Caballeronia sp. LZ062: one gene and its partner. Each later gene encodes a partner of the first gene's protein in a complex. Links are inferred from orthologs where the notes say so. Each region holds a gene or a part of one and is shown on either strand. Other genes may lie near its edges.

Region 1 (6,516 bases):
AGCTTCAAGGGCGCGAAGCCGTACTATCAGGCGTTCGACCGCGGCGTGAAGCTGATCGGCGCGACCGCGCACTACGTGACGACGGATCTGGACGAAGGCCCGATCATCGAGCAGGAAGTGGAGCGCGTGGACCACAGCATGACGCCGGATCAACTGACGGCGATCGGCCGCGACGTCGAATGCGTGACGCTCGCGCGAGCCGTGAAATGGCACGTGGAGCATCGGATCGTGCTGAACGGAAGCAAGACGGTGGTGTTCCGCTAGACGCCGCTTTACGCTGGACGAAAAGAAGCCCGCCGATCTTCGGATCGAGCGGGCTTTGCTTTTGCTTCGCGGGCGGCGGTCAGACAAGCCGCAGATAAATCAACTCACGCTTGATGTACGCGTAGAAAATCGGCGCGGCGATGACGCCCGGCAGACCGAACGCGGCTTCCATCGCGAGCATGGCAAGCAGCAGTTCCCACGCACGCGCCTCGATCTGTCCGCCGATTATCCGCGCGTTCAGGAAGTATTCGAGCTTGTGAATGACGATGAGAAAGGCGAGCGACGCGACCGCCGTGCCGAACGACACCGAGAACGAGATCGCCACGATGATGGTGTTCGAGATCAGATTGCCGACGACGGGCAAGAGGCCGAGGATAAACGTGATCAACACGAGCGTCTTGGAGAGCGGCAGCCGCTCGTGAAAGAGCGGCAGCGCGACGAGAAGATAAAGCGCGGTGAACGCGGCGTTGATCGCCGAAATCTTGATCTGCGCGAACACGATGCGGCGGAAGGCGTCGGCAAAACGCGAGACGCGCGTGACGAGCGCCGTCGAAAGCGGCAGCCGATGCGTCTGCTTCGGCGCGCCCACCGCGATGATCGCTCCGATGATCATGCCGATCAGAATGTGCCCGAAGCCGCGCGCCATGTCCCGGCCGCCTTCCTGCAGTTGCTCGGAGTGTTTGCGCATGAGTTCGGCGGCGCGTTCCTTCATCTGTCCGGCGTCGACCGGCAGATAATTCGCGATCCAGTCCGGCACGCTCAGCCGCGCGTGCGACGTGACGCTCACCAATTGGTCCAGTAGCCGCTGGAGGCTCGGGACGTCGTGCTCGAAATGCTCGATCGTCGCGATGGTGAGGCCGGTCAGCGCGCCGATGATGATGGCCGAGATCAGCACGACCGCAATCAGGCGCGCGCCCTTGCTCATCACGTGCCGCTCGATGACGGGCGCGATCATGTGGACGAGCTGGAACACGAGCATGCCCGCTAGCAGTGCGCCGAGCAGCTTCAGATGCAGCACGAGGAACATGGCGAGAAACGCCGCGATATAACTGCCGATCTCCACGGCGGGAAGTTTCGGCAGGCTCATGTCGCTCGTCAGCCTGACGGGGCGCGCGGGCAAGTCCCGTACGCGTCGCTCCTCGTTGGCCGCTTCGTTGCGCTTCGCCATGACTGCGTTTCCTTTTCGCTGCTGCCTACCACGGTTGTTCTTGCCGCCGGGCCGCGCCGGACCGATTCGGGCCGATCCGGGCGTCAGGCCGCCGACTTCGGACGCTGCAGCAGCGGCGCCAGATAGCGCCCGGTGAAGCTCGCCTTCGACTTCGCGACCTGCTCCGGCGTCCCCTGCGCGATGATCTGCCCGCCGCCCGCGCCGCCTTCCGGACCGAGGTCGATGACCCAGTCGGCGGTTTTGATCACGTCGAGATTATGCTCGATGATGACGACCGTGTTGCCCTGATCGCGCAGCCGGTGAATCACTTCGAGCAAGAGCGCGATGTCGTGGAAGTGCAGGCCGGTCGTCGGTTCGTCGAGGATATACAGCGTCCGACCGGTATCGCGCTTGCTCAGTTCCAGCGAAAGCTTCACGCGCTGCGCTTCGCCGCCCGAAAGCGTGGTCGCCGACTGGCCAAGGCGGATGTAGCCGAGGCCCACTTCGAGCAGCGTCTTCAGCTTGCGCGCGACGACCGGCACCGCCTTGAAGAACTCGTGCGCGGCTTCCACCGTGAGGTCGAGCACTTCGCTGATGTTCTTGCCTTTGTACTGGATGTCGAGCGTCTCGCGGTTGTAGCGCTTGCCGTGGCACACGTCGCAGGGCACGTAGACGTCCGGCAGAAAGTGCATTTCCACCTTCAGCACGCCGTCGCCCTGACACGCTTCGCAGCGTCCGCCCTTCACGTTGAACGAGAAGCGGCCCGCTTCGTATCCGCGCTCCTTCGCGGCCGGCACGCCCGCGAAGAGTTCGCGAATGGGCGTGAAAAGGCCGGTATAAGTCGCCGGATTCGAGCGCGGCGTGCGGCCGATCGGCGATTGATCGACGGCGATCACCTTGTCGAAGTGCTCCAGCCCTTCGATGGATTCGTATGGCGCCGGCTCCGTGGAAGAGCCATACAAGTGCTGCGCGACCGCGTGCTGGAGCGTGTCGTTGATGAGCGTCGACTTCCCCGAGCCGGAAACGCCGGTCACGCAGGTCAACAAGCCGACCGGAAGATCGAGCGTGACGTGCTTCAGATTATTGCCGTGCGCTTCGACGATGCGCAGCCGCCGCTCGTCCGGCGCGTTGCGCTTTTCCGGATAGCTGATGGTGCGCTTGCCGGACAAATATTGTCCCGTGATGGAGTTCGGGTCTTTCTGCACCTGAAGCGGCGTGCCCTCTGCGACGATCACGCCGCCGTGCTCGCCCGCGCCCGGTCCCATGTCGACCACGTAATCGGCCATGCGGATCATGTCCTCGTCGTGCTCGACGACGATCACCGAATTGCCGATATCCCGCAGATGCTTGAGCGTGTCGATCAGACGGTCGTTGTCGCGCTGATGCAAGCCGATGGACGGCTCGTCCAGCACGTACATCACGCCCGTGAGTCCCGAGCCGATCTGGGACGCGAGCCGGATGCGCTGCGCCTCGCCGCCGGAGAGCGTCTCCGCGCTGCGCTCGAGCGACAGGTAATCCAGCCCGACGTTATTCAGGAACGACAGCCGCGCGACGATTTCCTTGATGACTTTGTCGGCGATTTCGCCCTTCGCGCCGTCCAGACGCAGCGTCTGGAAATAGCCGAGCGTGTCGCGCAGCGGCCAGCCGCTCACTTCGTAGATGCCGCGTGCGTGATCGCCCGAGCCCACTTTCACGAAGCGCGCCTCGCGCCGCAGACGCGTGCCTTCGCACGCCGGGCACGGCTGATTGTTCTGGTATTTCGCCAGTTCTTCGCGCACGGCGGTCGAATCCGTCTCGCGGTAGCGCCGCTCCAGATTCGGGATGATGCCTTCGAACGCATGCTCGCGCACCGAAGCGCGGCCGCGCTCGTTGATGTACGAAAACGGAATGGCCTGCTTGCCCGAGCCGTAGAGCAGCGTCTTGCGCACTTTCTCGGGCAGTTCCTCGAACGGCGCGTCGGTGTCGAATTCGTAGAACGCGGCGAGGCTTTGCAGCATCTGGAAATAGAACTGGTTGCGCCGGTCCCAGCCCTTGACCGCGCCCGCCGCCAGCGACAGCGACGGATGCGCGACCACGCGCTTCGGATCGAAGAACGTGATCTGGCCGAGTCCGTCGCATTCGGGGCACGCGCCCATCGGATTGTTGAACGAGAAAAGACGCGGCTCGAGTTCCTGCAGCGAGTACGAGCAAATCGGGCACGCGAACTTCGAGCTGAAGAGCTTCTCGTGGTCCGTGTCCATTTCAAGCGCGATGGCGCGGCCGTCGGCGAGGCGCAGCGCCGTCTCGAACGATTCCGCGAGACGCTGCTTCATGTCCGGGCGCACTTTGAGGCGGTCGATCACCACGTCGATCGTGTGCTTGTCGTTCTTCTTGAGCTTCGGCAGCGAATCGACTTCATAGATTTTCGCGACGCCTTCGTTCGCCGTGCCGCCGCCCGAGCGAATCCGAAAGCGGATAAAGCCCTGCGCCTGCATTTCCTCGAATAATTCGACATGCTCGCCTTTGCGGTCCGCGACCACGGGCGCGAGAATCATCAGCTTCGTTTCTTCCGGCAGTGCGAGCGCGGCGTCCACCATTTGCGAGACGCTTTGCGCTTCCAGCGGAATCAGATGATCGGGGCAATACGGCGTGCCGACGCGCGCATATAAGAGACGCAGATAATCGTGTATTTCCGTGACTGTGCCGACCGTCGAACGCGGATTATGCGACGTGGCTTTCTGCTCGATGGAAATGGCGGGCGACAGACCTTCAATCAGATCGACGTCCGGCTTTTCCATTAGCTGTAGAAATTGCCGCGCGTAGGCCGAGAGACTTTCCACATAACGGCGCTGGCCTTCGGCGTAAAGCGTATCGAACGCGAGCGACGACTTGCCCGACCCGGACAACCCCGTGATCACGATCAGCTTGTGACGCGGCAAGTCGAGATTGACGTTCTTCAGATTGTGGGTGCGAGCCCCACGAATACGAATTTCTTCCACGAGTTTGTTCCGGCGACGAGCGGGGAATGAGGGGGGCCAAACCTGCTACTATAACGACTTTTGCAGGGCGCGGCGCCCGCGCACCCTGTGCCGCGGACGAGCCCAGAACGCTTGCCGCGGGCCTTGCGGCGGTCGTGCCGGCGCAGCGGGCAGCGGCCATGCGCGCCGAGTCGTCCGCTGCATATGGTGCCGTTCCGGGCAAGAACAAGGCGGCCGCCTGATGTCGCAACAGGCCGGGCCAGACGCGACCCTCATTCATTCCCCGTCTCTGATGTCCAATCCGTCTGCCACGTCCGCACGTCTCTCCGCGCCGGAACTGCGCGCGACTGTGTCGCTCGCTGCCATCTTCGCGCTGCGCATGCTCGGTCTCTTCATGATCATGCCGGTGTTCTCCATCTACGCGAGAACGATTCCCGGCGGCGACAACGTCCTGCTCGTCGGCATTGCGCTGGGCGCTTACGGCGTCACGCAGTCGATGCTCTATATCTTCTACGGCTGGATCTCCGACAAGCTCGGGCGCAAGCCGGTCATCGCGTTCGGGCTGCTGGTGTTCGCGCTCGGCAGCTTCGTCGCGGCAGTCGGGCATTCCATGGCGTGGATCATCGCCGGGCGCGTGATTCAGGGCATGGGCGCGGTGTCGTCGGCGGTGATCGCGTTCATCGCGGATCTCACGCACGAGGAAAACCGCACGAAGGCCATGGCGATGGTGGGCGGCAGCATCGGCGTGTCCTTCGCGGTGGCGATCGTCGGCGCGCCGGTACTCTTTCACTGGGTCGGCATGAGCGGGCTTTTCACGGTGATCGGCGTGCTGTCGATCGTCGCGGTCGGCGTGGTGCTCTGGATCGTCCCCGATCCGCCGACGCGCCCGGTGCACGTCAAAGCGCCATTCAGCGAAGTGCTGCATAACGTCGAGCTGCTGCGCCTGAACTTCGGCGTGCTCGTCCTGCACGCGACGCAGACGGCGCTCTTTCTGGTCGTCCCGCGCATTCTGGAAGCGGGCGGACTGCCGGTGGCGTCGCACTGGAAGATCTACCTGCCGGTCATGGGGCTCGCTTTCGTCATGATGGTGCCGGCGATCATCGCGGCCGAGAAGCGCGGCAAGATGAAGGCCGTCATGCTCGGCGCAATCGGGCTTATCCTGTTCGGACAGTTGTTATTGGGCGCGGCTCCCCATACGCTATGGTCCGTGGCCGCGATTCTGTTCGTGTACTTCCTCGGCTTCAACGTGCTGGAGGCGTCGCAGCCGTCGCTCGTGTCCAAGCTGGCTCCGGGCACGCGAAAGGGCGCGGCAGCAGGCGTCTACAACACGACGCAGTCCATCGGCCTCGCCTTGGGCGGTGTCGTCGGCGGCTGGCTGTTGAAGCTGGACGGACCGAGCGCGGTCTTCTTTTCGTGCTCGGCGCTCGTGCTGGCGTGGCTTGTCGTGGCAATGTGGATGAAGCCGCCGCCGCGCAAAGCCGGGCGTGCGGCCTGAGAAACATATTTAATCGTTCAAATTGAATCAGACGTGCTGTTTTGGCTTCGGTTAAATACGACGCCCGCGCGAACAGCGCCGCACGGCTGACAGTAGGCAAAGAATCAACCGGAGAAATCATGGCATCTGTCAACAAGGTCATTCTCGTAGGCAATCTGGGCGCGGACCCGGAAACGCGCTACCTTCCGAGCGGCGACGCCGTGGCCAACATTCGTCTCGCGACGACCGACCGCTACAAGGACAAGGCGTCCGGCGAGATGAAGGAACTCACCGAATGGCATCGTGTCGCGTTCTTCGGGCGGCTTGCGGAAATCGTCAACGAATACTTGAAGAAGGGCTCGTCGGTGTACATCGAGGGCCGCATCCGCACGCGCAAATGGACCGACCAGCAGGGACAGGAACGCTATTCGACCGAAATCGTCGCTGACCAGATGCAAATGCTGGGCGGCCGAGGCGGTGCGGGCGGCGGCGACGATGGCGGCTACAGCCGCAGCGCTCCGATGGAACGTTCCGGCGGCGGTGGCCGGGCACCTTCGAGTTCGGGCGGCGGGCGCGCAGGCGGCTCCGGCGCGGGCGGCGGCGGGAGCCGTCCGAGCGCGCCTGCGGGCGGCGGTTTCGACGACATGGACGACGATATTCCGTTCTGATACGCG
Region 2 (7,131 bases), 1.1 Mb from region 1 along the record:
CTTTTTCAACGCCACCGAATAGGAGAAATCAATGGAATTTCTGTCTTCGATCAAGGAGCTGGTTCCCGACTACGCGAAAGACATTCGCCTGAACGTCGACGGCACGATCGCCCGTTCGTCGCTGGAAGGCAACGACGCGGTAGGCGTCGCGCTCGCTGCGGCTTACGCGGCCAAGGCGACGAAGCTCGTGTCGATCATCCGCAATGCCGGCGTGCTCTCGCCCGAAGAGACGAACGCGGCCCTCACCGCCGCCGCGCTGATGGGCATGAACAACGTCTGGTATCCGTATCTGGAGATGGCCGACAACGCCGACCTGAAGACGCAGCCAGCGGGACTACGCATGAACGCGTACGCGTCGCATGGCGGCGTGGACAAGCGGCGCTTCGAGATGTACGCGCTTGCGGCGTCGATCATCGGCAAGTGCCATTTCTGCGTGAAGTCGCACTACGAGAATCTCGTGACCGAAGGCATGTCGACGACGCAACTGCGCGATGTCGGCCGCATCGCTGCGGTGATCGGCGCGGTGGCGCTCACGATCGAAGCCGAAGGAAAGTAACGCGCCGCTCGACGCAGGCAGACGCCACGTCGTCGAACGTGGCGTCGCTCGTTCAGTGGTCGATCGACGTGCGCCGCAACAGCACGGCCGCCTGCGCCTCGATGCCTTCCTTGCGCCCGAGATAGCCGAGCTTCTCGTTGGTCTTCGCCTTCACGTTGACGCGATCGACGGGAAGATCGAGATCGGCGGCGATGTTCTCGCGCATCGCCTCGATATGCGGGCTCAGTTTCGGCGCCTGCGCGATCACGGTGCTGTCCACGTTCGCAATCGCAAAGCCCGCTTCCGACACGCGCTTGGCCGCCTCGCGCAGCAGCACGCGGCTGTTCGCGCCCGCGAACTCAGTCGCCGTATCCGGAAAATGCCGGCCGATATCACCGAGCGCCGCCGCGCCGAACAACGCGTCGGTGATGGCGTGCAGCAGCACGTCGGCATCCGAATGGCCGAGCAGGCCGCGTTCGTAGGGAATCGTCACGCCGCCGATGATGAGCTCGCGCCCTTCGACGAGCTGATGCACGTCGTACCCCTGTCCGATTCTGAAATCCATCGATGCCACCTAGCAGTAGAGAGTGAGCGGTCCGTCAGGCGCGCGCCGAGAGGATCGCGCTGGCGAGACCGAAGTCTTCCGGATAAGTCACCTTGAAGTTGCGCAGGCTGCCCTGCACGAGCTTCGGCGAGTGGCCGAGCCATTCGATGGCGCTGGCTTCGTCCGTGAGATCGTGGCCGTCACGGCGCGCACGATCGATCGCTCCGCGCAATATGCCGAGCCGGAACATCTGCGGCGTCTGCGCCTGCCACAAGCCGTCGCGCGATTCTGTCCGCGCGATGCGCGCGCCGCCCGCCGGCGCATCGGGCATGGTCGGTGCGACGCGCTTCAACGTATCCGCGACCGGCAGCGCGAGAATGCCGCCGACGGGATCGTCGCGCAATTCGGTGACGAGCTTGCGAATCAGTTCTGGCGTGATGCCGGGGCGCGCGGCGTCGTGTACGAGCACCCAGTCGTCGTCGCGCGCGCCGAATTCCGCCAGCGCGACGAGGCCGTTATAAACCGACGCCTGCCGCGACGCCCCGCCCCGGCGCTGCACCACGAAGCGCAGGCCGGCGAAGCGGCGCGCGTCGAAGTGATGATCGTCCGGTGCGAGCACGACGAGTGTCTGCGAGAATTCGGGGCACGCGTCGAATGCGGCGAGCGTGAAGCCGAGCATCGGCCGTCCCGCGACCGTCTGGTATTGCTTGGGCATCGGCGCGCCGGAGCGGCTGCCGGTTCCGGCGCAGGGAATGAGCGCGAAAAGACGCGCAGTGGTAGACGGGGCGGCGGGCGAAGTCACGAGAAAATCATGTGGCCAAGTCAAAGTGAAGCCCGGATTTTATAATAGGTCCTCCGCGACCACGTCCGGCGTGCGGCAATTCAGTCGCAGCGCACGGGCGGTTCAATGCACACCTTATGTCTTCGAAAGCCGTCAACGCGCAGTCCACTTCCCCCATCGCGCTCGTCAAGGCAGGTCAGCGTTTCGTCTTCGACGGCGCTTCCGGCTCCGCCGATGCGCTCGCCATCGCGCGCTATCTCGCCGCGCATCGCGAGGCGGTGCCGCTTCTGACGGTGGTGTGCGCGAGCGCCGTCGATGCGCAGCGCCTCGCGGCCGAGTTGCCCTACTTCGCGCCGGACGCCCGCGTGCGTCTCTTGCCCGACTGGGAAACGCTGCCGTACGACACGTTCTCGCCGCACCAGGATCTCGTCTCGGAGCGGCTCGCGACGCTGCACGATCTCGGCGAAGGACGCTGCGACGTTCTCATCGTGCCGGCGACGACCGCGCTGTATCGCATGCCGCCCGCTTCTTTTCTCGCGGCCTACACGTTCTCCTTCACGCAAGGCGAGCGTCTCGACGAAGCCAAGCTCAAGGCGCAATTGACGCTCGCCGGCTACGAGCACGTGAGCCAGGTCGTGCGGCCGGGCGAATATTGCGTGCGCGGTTCGCTGATCGACCTGTATCCGATGGGCTCGCCGCTGCCGTATCGCATCGACCTGTTCGACGATCAGGTGGATTCGATTCGCGCGTTCGATCCCGACACCCAGCGCAGCCTCTATCCGGTGCGCGACGTGCGTCTGCTGCCGGGCCGCGAATTTCCGTTCGACGAAGCCGCGCGCACCGCGTTTCGCAGCCGCTGGCGTGAAGTGTTCGAGGGCGATCCGAGCCGCTCGCAGATCTACAAAGACATCGGCAACGGCGTGCCGTCGGCGGGCATCGAATACTATCTGCCGCTCTTCTTCGATGAAACCGCGACGCTCTTTCACTATCTGCCGCAGGGCTCGCAACTCGCCTTCATCGGCGATCTCGACGCCGCGATCAAGCGCTTCACGAACGACACGAAACAGCGCTACGAATTCCTCTCGCACGACCGCGAGCGTCCGCTTCTGGAGCCGCGCCGACTTTTCCTGACCGACGACGACTTCTTCACGTTCGCCAAACCGTTCGCGCAGCTGAAGTTTCCGTCGACGCCCGAAGGCGGCTGGGCCGTGCCGCTGCCGGGCCTCGCCATCGACCGTCACGCGGACGAGCCGCTGCTCGCGCTGCGTCACTATCTGGAGCAGACGCCGAACCGCGTGATGCTCGTCGCGGAATCGGCGGGACGGCGCGAGACCATTCAGCAATTGCTCGCAGACAACGGCTTGCGCGGCGAATTGCACGATACATTCCAGGAATGGCTCACGAGCGAGGCGAAGTTCACGCTCGGCATCGCGCCGCTCGCGAGCGGTTTCGCGCTGACCGCCGAGCAGCTCGCGATCATCACGGAGACCGAACTGTACGGCCCGCTCGCGCGCCGCGCCGGCCGGCGGCGTCAGGAACAGGCGAGCAACGTCGATTCGATGGTGCGCGATCTGGCCGAACTGAAGGTCGGCGATCCGGTCGTGCACGCGCAGCATGGCATCGGCCGATACATGGGGCTCGTGTCGATGGACCTCGGCGAAGGCGAGACCGAGTTTCTGCACCTCGAATATCAGAACGAATCGAAGCTGTACGTGCCGGTCGCGCAGTTGCACGTGATCTCGCGCTACAGCGGCGCGGACCCGGAAAGCGCGCCGCTTCACACGCTCGGCTCCGGCCAGTGGGAGAAGGCGAAGCGCAAGGCCGCGCAGCAGATCCGCGATACCGCCGCCGAGTTGCTGAACCTCTATGCTCGCCGAGCGGCGCGCGAAGGGTTCGCGTTCAAGCTCGATCCGCGCGACTACACCAAGTTCGCGGAGAGCTTCGGCTTCGAGGAAACGCCGGATCAGGCGGCGGCGATTGCATCGGTCATCGCGGACATGACGAGCGGCAAACCGATGGACCGCCTCGTGTGCGGCGATGTCGGCTTCGGCAAGACGGAAGTCGCACTGCGAGCAGCGTTTATCGCGGTGATGGCGGGCAAACAGGTAGCGATTCTTTCGCCGACGACGCTGCTCGCCGAACAGCACACGCAGACTTTCACGGACCGCTTCGCGGACTGGCCGGTGCGCATTGCGGAGTTGTCGCGCTTCAAGAGTACGAAGGAAGTGTCGCAGTCGGTGCAGCAGATCAATGAAGGTTCCGTCGATATCGTGATCGGCACGCACAAGCTCTTGTCGAGCGATGTGAAGTTCAAGCGGCTCGGGCTCGTCATCATCGACGAGGAACACCGCTTCGGCGTGCGGCAGAAGGAGGCGCTCAAGGCGCTGCGCGCCGAGGTCGACGTCCTCACGCTGACCGCGACGCCTATTCCGCGAACGCTCGGCATGGCGCTCGAAGGTCTGCGCGATTTCTCGGTGATCGCGACCGCGCCGCAAAAGCGTCTCGCGATCAAGACGTTCGTGCGCCGCGAGGAAGACGGCGTGATCCGCGAGGCGATGCTGCGCGAACTCAAGCGCGGCGGCCAGGTGTACTTCCTGCACAACGAAGTGGAGACGATCGACAACCGCCGCGCGATGCTGGAAGCGCTCGTGCCCGAAGCGCGCATCGCGGTCGCGCACGGGCAGATGCACGAGCGCGAACTCGAACGTGTGATGCGCGATTTCGTCGGCCAGCGCGCGAACGTGCTGCTGTGCACGACGATCATCGAAACGGGCATCGACGTGCCGAGCGCGAACACGATCATCATGCATCGCGCGGACAAGTTCGGCCTTGCGCAATTGCATCAGTTGCGCGGGCGCGTCGGGCGCTCGCATCATCAGGCGTATGCGTATCTGCTCGTGCATGATCCGCAGTCGCTGACGAAGCAGGCGCAGCGTCGACTCGAAGCCATCCAGCAGATGGAGGAACTGGGCTCCGGCTTCTATCTCGCGATGCACGACCTCGAAATTCGCGGCACCGGCGAAGTGCTCGGCGACAAACAATCGGGCGAGATTCACGAAATCGGCTTCCAGCTTTACACCGACATGCTCAACGACGCGGTGCGCGCGCTGAAGGACGGTCGCGAGCCGGACCTGAACGCGCCGCTCGCCGCGACGACCGAAATCAATCTGCACGCGCCCGCGATCTTGCCCGCCGAATATTGCGGCGATGTGCAGGAGCGTCTGTCGCTCTACAAGCGGCTTGCGAACTGCGAATCGAGCGATGCGATCGACGGCATTCTCGAGGAGTTGGTCGACCGCTTTGGCAAGCTGCCGCCGCAGGCGCATGCGCTTGTGGAGACGCATCGGCTGCGTTTGGCCGCGAAGCCGCTTGGCATCTCCAAGATCGACGCGGCGGAGTTGTCCATCGCGTTGCAGTTCGTGCCTGATCCGCCTGTTGATGCGATGAAGATCATCGAGATGGTGCAGAAGAACAAGCACATCAAGCTCGCGGGGCAGGATAAATTGCGGATTGAGACGCGGAGTCCTGATCTTGCTGTGCGGATTGCTACTGTCAAGGAGACTTTGCGGGCGCTGGGGGGGCCGGTGAGGAAGCCGGTTGCTGCTGCCGGTGAGCGGTAGTGCCCTTCTCCCTGTTGTCGTGTCGGTTTTTTAGCGTTGCATTTACCGTGGACGGTGGTTACTTTCTGGCGCTGCCCGCTGAAACACCGGACACGGGCTCCTACCTTAAATAAAGGTACGATAAAACTGTATTCTGACTGATACCAGGCAGGAGTTGACACAAAGGGGTAACCGTGGCCGCGAGTGGGATACCTACCGCAGCCCGTCGTGAGCGATCGGATTCAAACGGCGTCGCTAATACCGTCCAACGGCCCCAATTGCCGACTCCGGGTCTAACGAGTGCAACGAGCAGGCAACATTGATTTTGTTTCACCCCTTCGTCACCGCACTGTTTGACTATCATCCCGCGTCCACCCTGGCAAGGCAAGCGACTAAGTTCGGTTCGACGTGACATTTTTGGAAGAACCGGAGGCTTGGACAGCACCGCCCGGGTGAGCCCTTCAAAGGCAAGAAACACCGTCAGTTTGATGAGAAACCAATCCGAAGATCTGCGGGGTTCGCATTCGGATCCCTGGCTGTCAATTGTCGCTTTCCACGAAGTGGCCGTTAGTCATCTTATACAACCGGGTCCGCTTAGCTCCTTCCCAATCTCTTGCCCATGAGACCGAAACGCTAGCCGGAGTGCCTACCCATCTGATCGATGCGTACGGGGAATCTGCCCCATTGTCCTCAAGTTCAATATTGTCAAGGCAGCTACTGACTTTAGTCGAAAGGCCTATCTTGGCGGTGCGGCCATCTTTTTCCAACACATAGAGTTCGTCCTCGGTGCCGGCGCCGCAATAGCTGAGCGGCCAGCTAGACGAAGCAAATTTCAGCACGACGAGTATCACATCGTGACCATCCAAACGACGCGACGACGATTCCGGGAAAACGATATCCGTTGAAGTTTGCAAGGCTCTTTGAAAAGAAAGTGACAACTTCAAATTCCGTTTGTCACCCGGTGCAGCGACGATAGCTTTCCCATCGCTTATTGTGACTTTCGCTCCATCAGACAGCATCACACTGCCTGGTAGTTGCTGTGCCGCAGACGAATCATTCGCCAGTACCGCGACGGCAAACAGACACAATAAATCACTCACTGCCTTCAACATGGTCGGCATAGCAACTCCGCTGTATTTCCAAGGATGGTCCGTTGTTTGACCCGCTCTCATCTTTCCGTATTCATCTCTATCTCGTTCGTGTAATTCGTCGGTGGATTTGTTCTGATTCGCAGGAACGCTCGTGTCCCATCCAGTATTCCTCGTCCGCGGATTGCAAAGCCTTTCCGGAGTGCGTATCCAAGTCTGCGTACGCTCGTTTGTAGAGCGCTGCGCCGCCACGGACGTTTGCTTTCCAATTTCACGCTTGCTCGTAAGTTGGCGAAGGGTGGGTTAGCTGCGTCATTCCGCACGTCTCGGACCGCTACAGGTTCGTTGAGCTCTTCCACTTGGTCTGCGCTCGGATTATTCGCAGATAATCACGGTTCGTCTGAACGGGTCGCTTCTCGGAGTCACCGTGACAGTGGGCTTCCCTCGACGAACTTAGAGTTGAAAGCAGATTCTCGGGATTTTGTCTTGCCAGCAGAAATTGAAAGACTCTCTATGGGATTCAGCCTCCTGGCCTGTGAGCGCGCCCCTTGAGCTCGCTGACTTGAGCGTTCCAACTAACGTTT

The links.
Region 2: the proteins of uvrA (region 1) and mfd are in contact, whole or in part, in a crystal structure (PDB 4DFC), measured with the Escherichia coli proteins. The link is inferred for Caballeronia sp. LZ062 from one-to-one orthologs.

Annotation. Positions count from the first base shown.
Region 1 is NZ_JARTWB010000002.1:2,245,256-2,251,771, reverse strand. The notes cover bases 1,316-4,705. They hold uvrA (excinuclease ABC subunit UvrA), read right to left. Parts: upstream 4,390-4,705; coding sequence 1,516-4,389; downstream 1,316-1,515. Other genes in these bases: P9239_RS16480 (MFS transporter), read left to right, coding at 4,661-4,705; P9239_RS16490 (hypothetical protein), read right to left, coding at 1,316-1,432. In the rest of the region: purU (formyltetrahydrofolate deformylase), read left to right, coding at 1-264; more of P9239_RS16490, read right to left, coding at 344-1,315; more of P9239_RS16480, read left to right, coding at 4,706-5,863; ssb (single-stranded DNA-binding protein), read left to right, coding at 5,983-6,510. UniProt on the Escherichia coli protein: The UvrABC repair system catalyzes the recognition and processing of DNA lesions. UvrA is an ATPase and a DNA-binding protein. A damage recognition complex composed of 2 UvrA and 2 UvrB subunits scans DNA for abnormalities.
Region 2 is NZ_JARTWB010000002.1:1,187,268-1,194,398, forward strand. The notes cover bases 1,676-5,680. They hold mfd (transcription-repair coupling factor), read left to right. Parts: upstream 1,676-1,997; coding sequence 1,998-5,480; downstream 5,481-5,680. Other genes in these bases: ispD (2-C-methyl-D-erythritol 4-phosphate cytidylyltransferase), read right to left, coding at 1,676-1,794. In the rest of the region: P9239_RS11620 (carboxymuconolactone decarboxylase family protein), read left to right, coding at 32-556; ispF (2-C-methyl-D-erythritol 2,4-cyclodiphosphate synthase), read right to left, coding at 609-1,100; more of ispD, read right to left, coding at 1,135-1,675; P9239_RS11640 (hypothetical protein), read right to left, coding at 5,999-6,580. UniProt on the Escherichia coli protein: Couples transcription and DNA repair by recognizing RNA polymerase (RNAP) stalled at DNA lesions. Mediates ATP-dependent release of RNAP and its truncated transcript from the DNA, and recruitment of nucleotide excision repair machinery to the damaged site.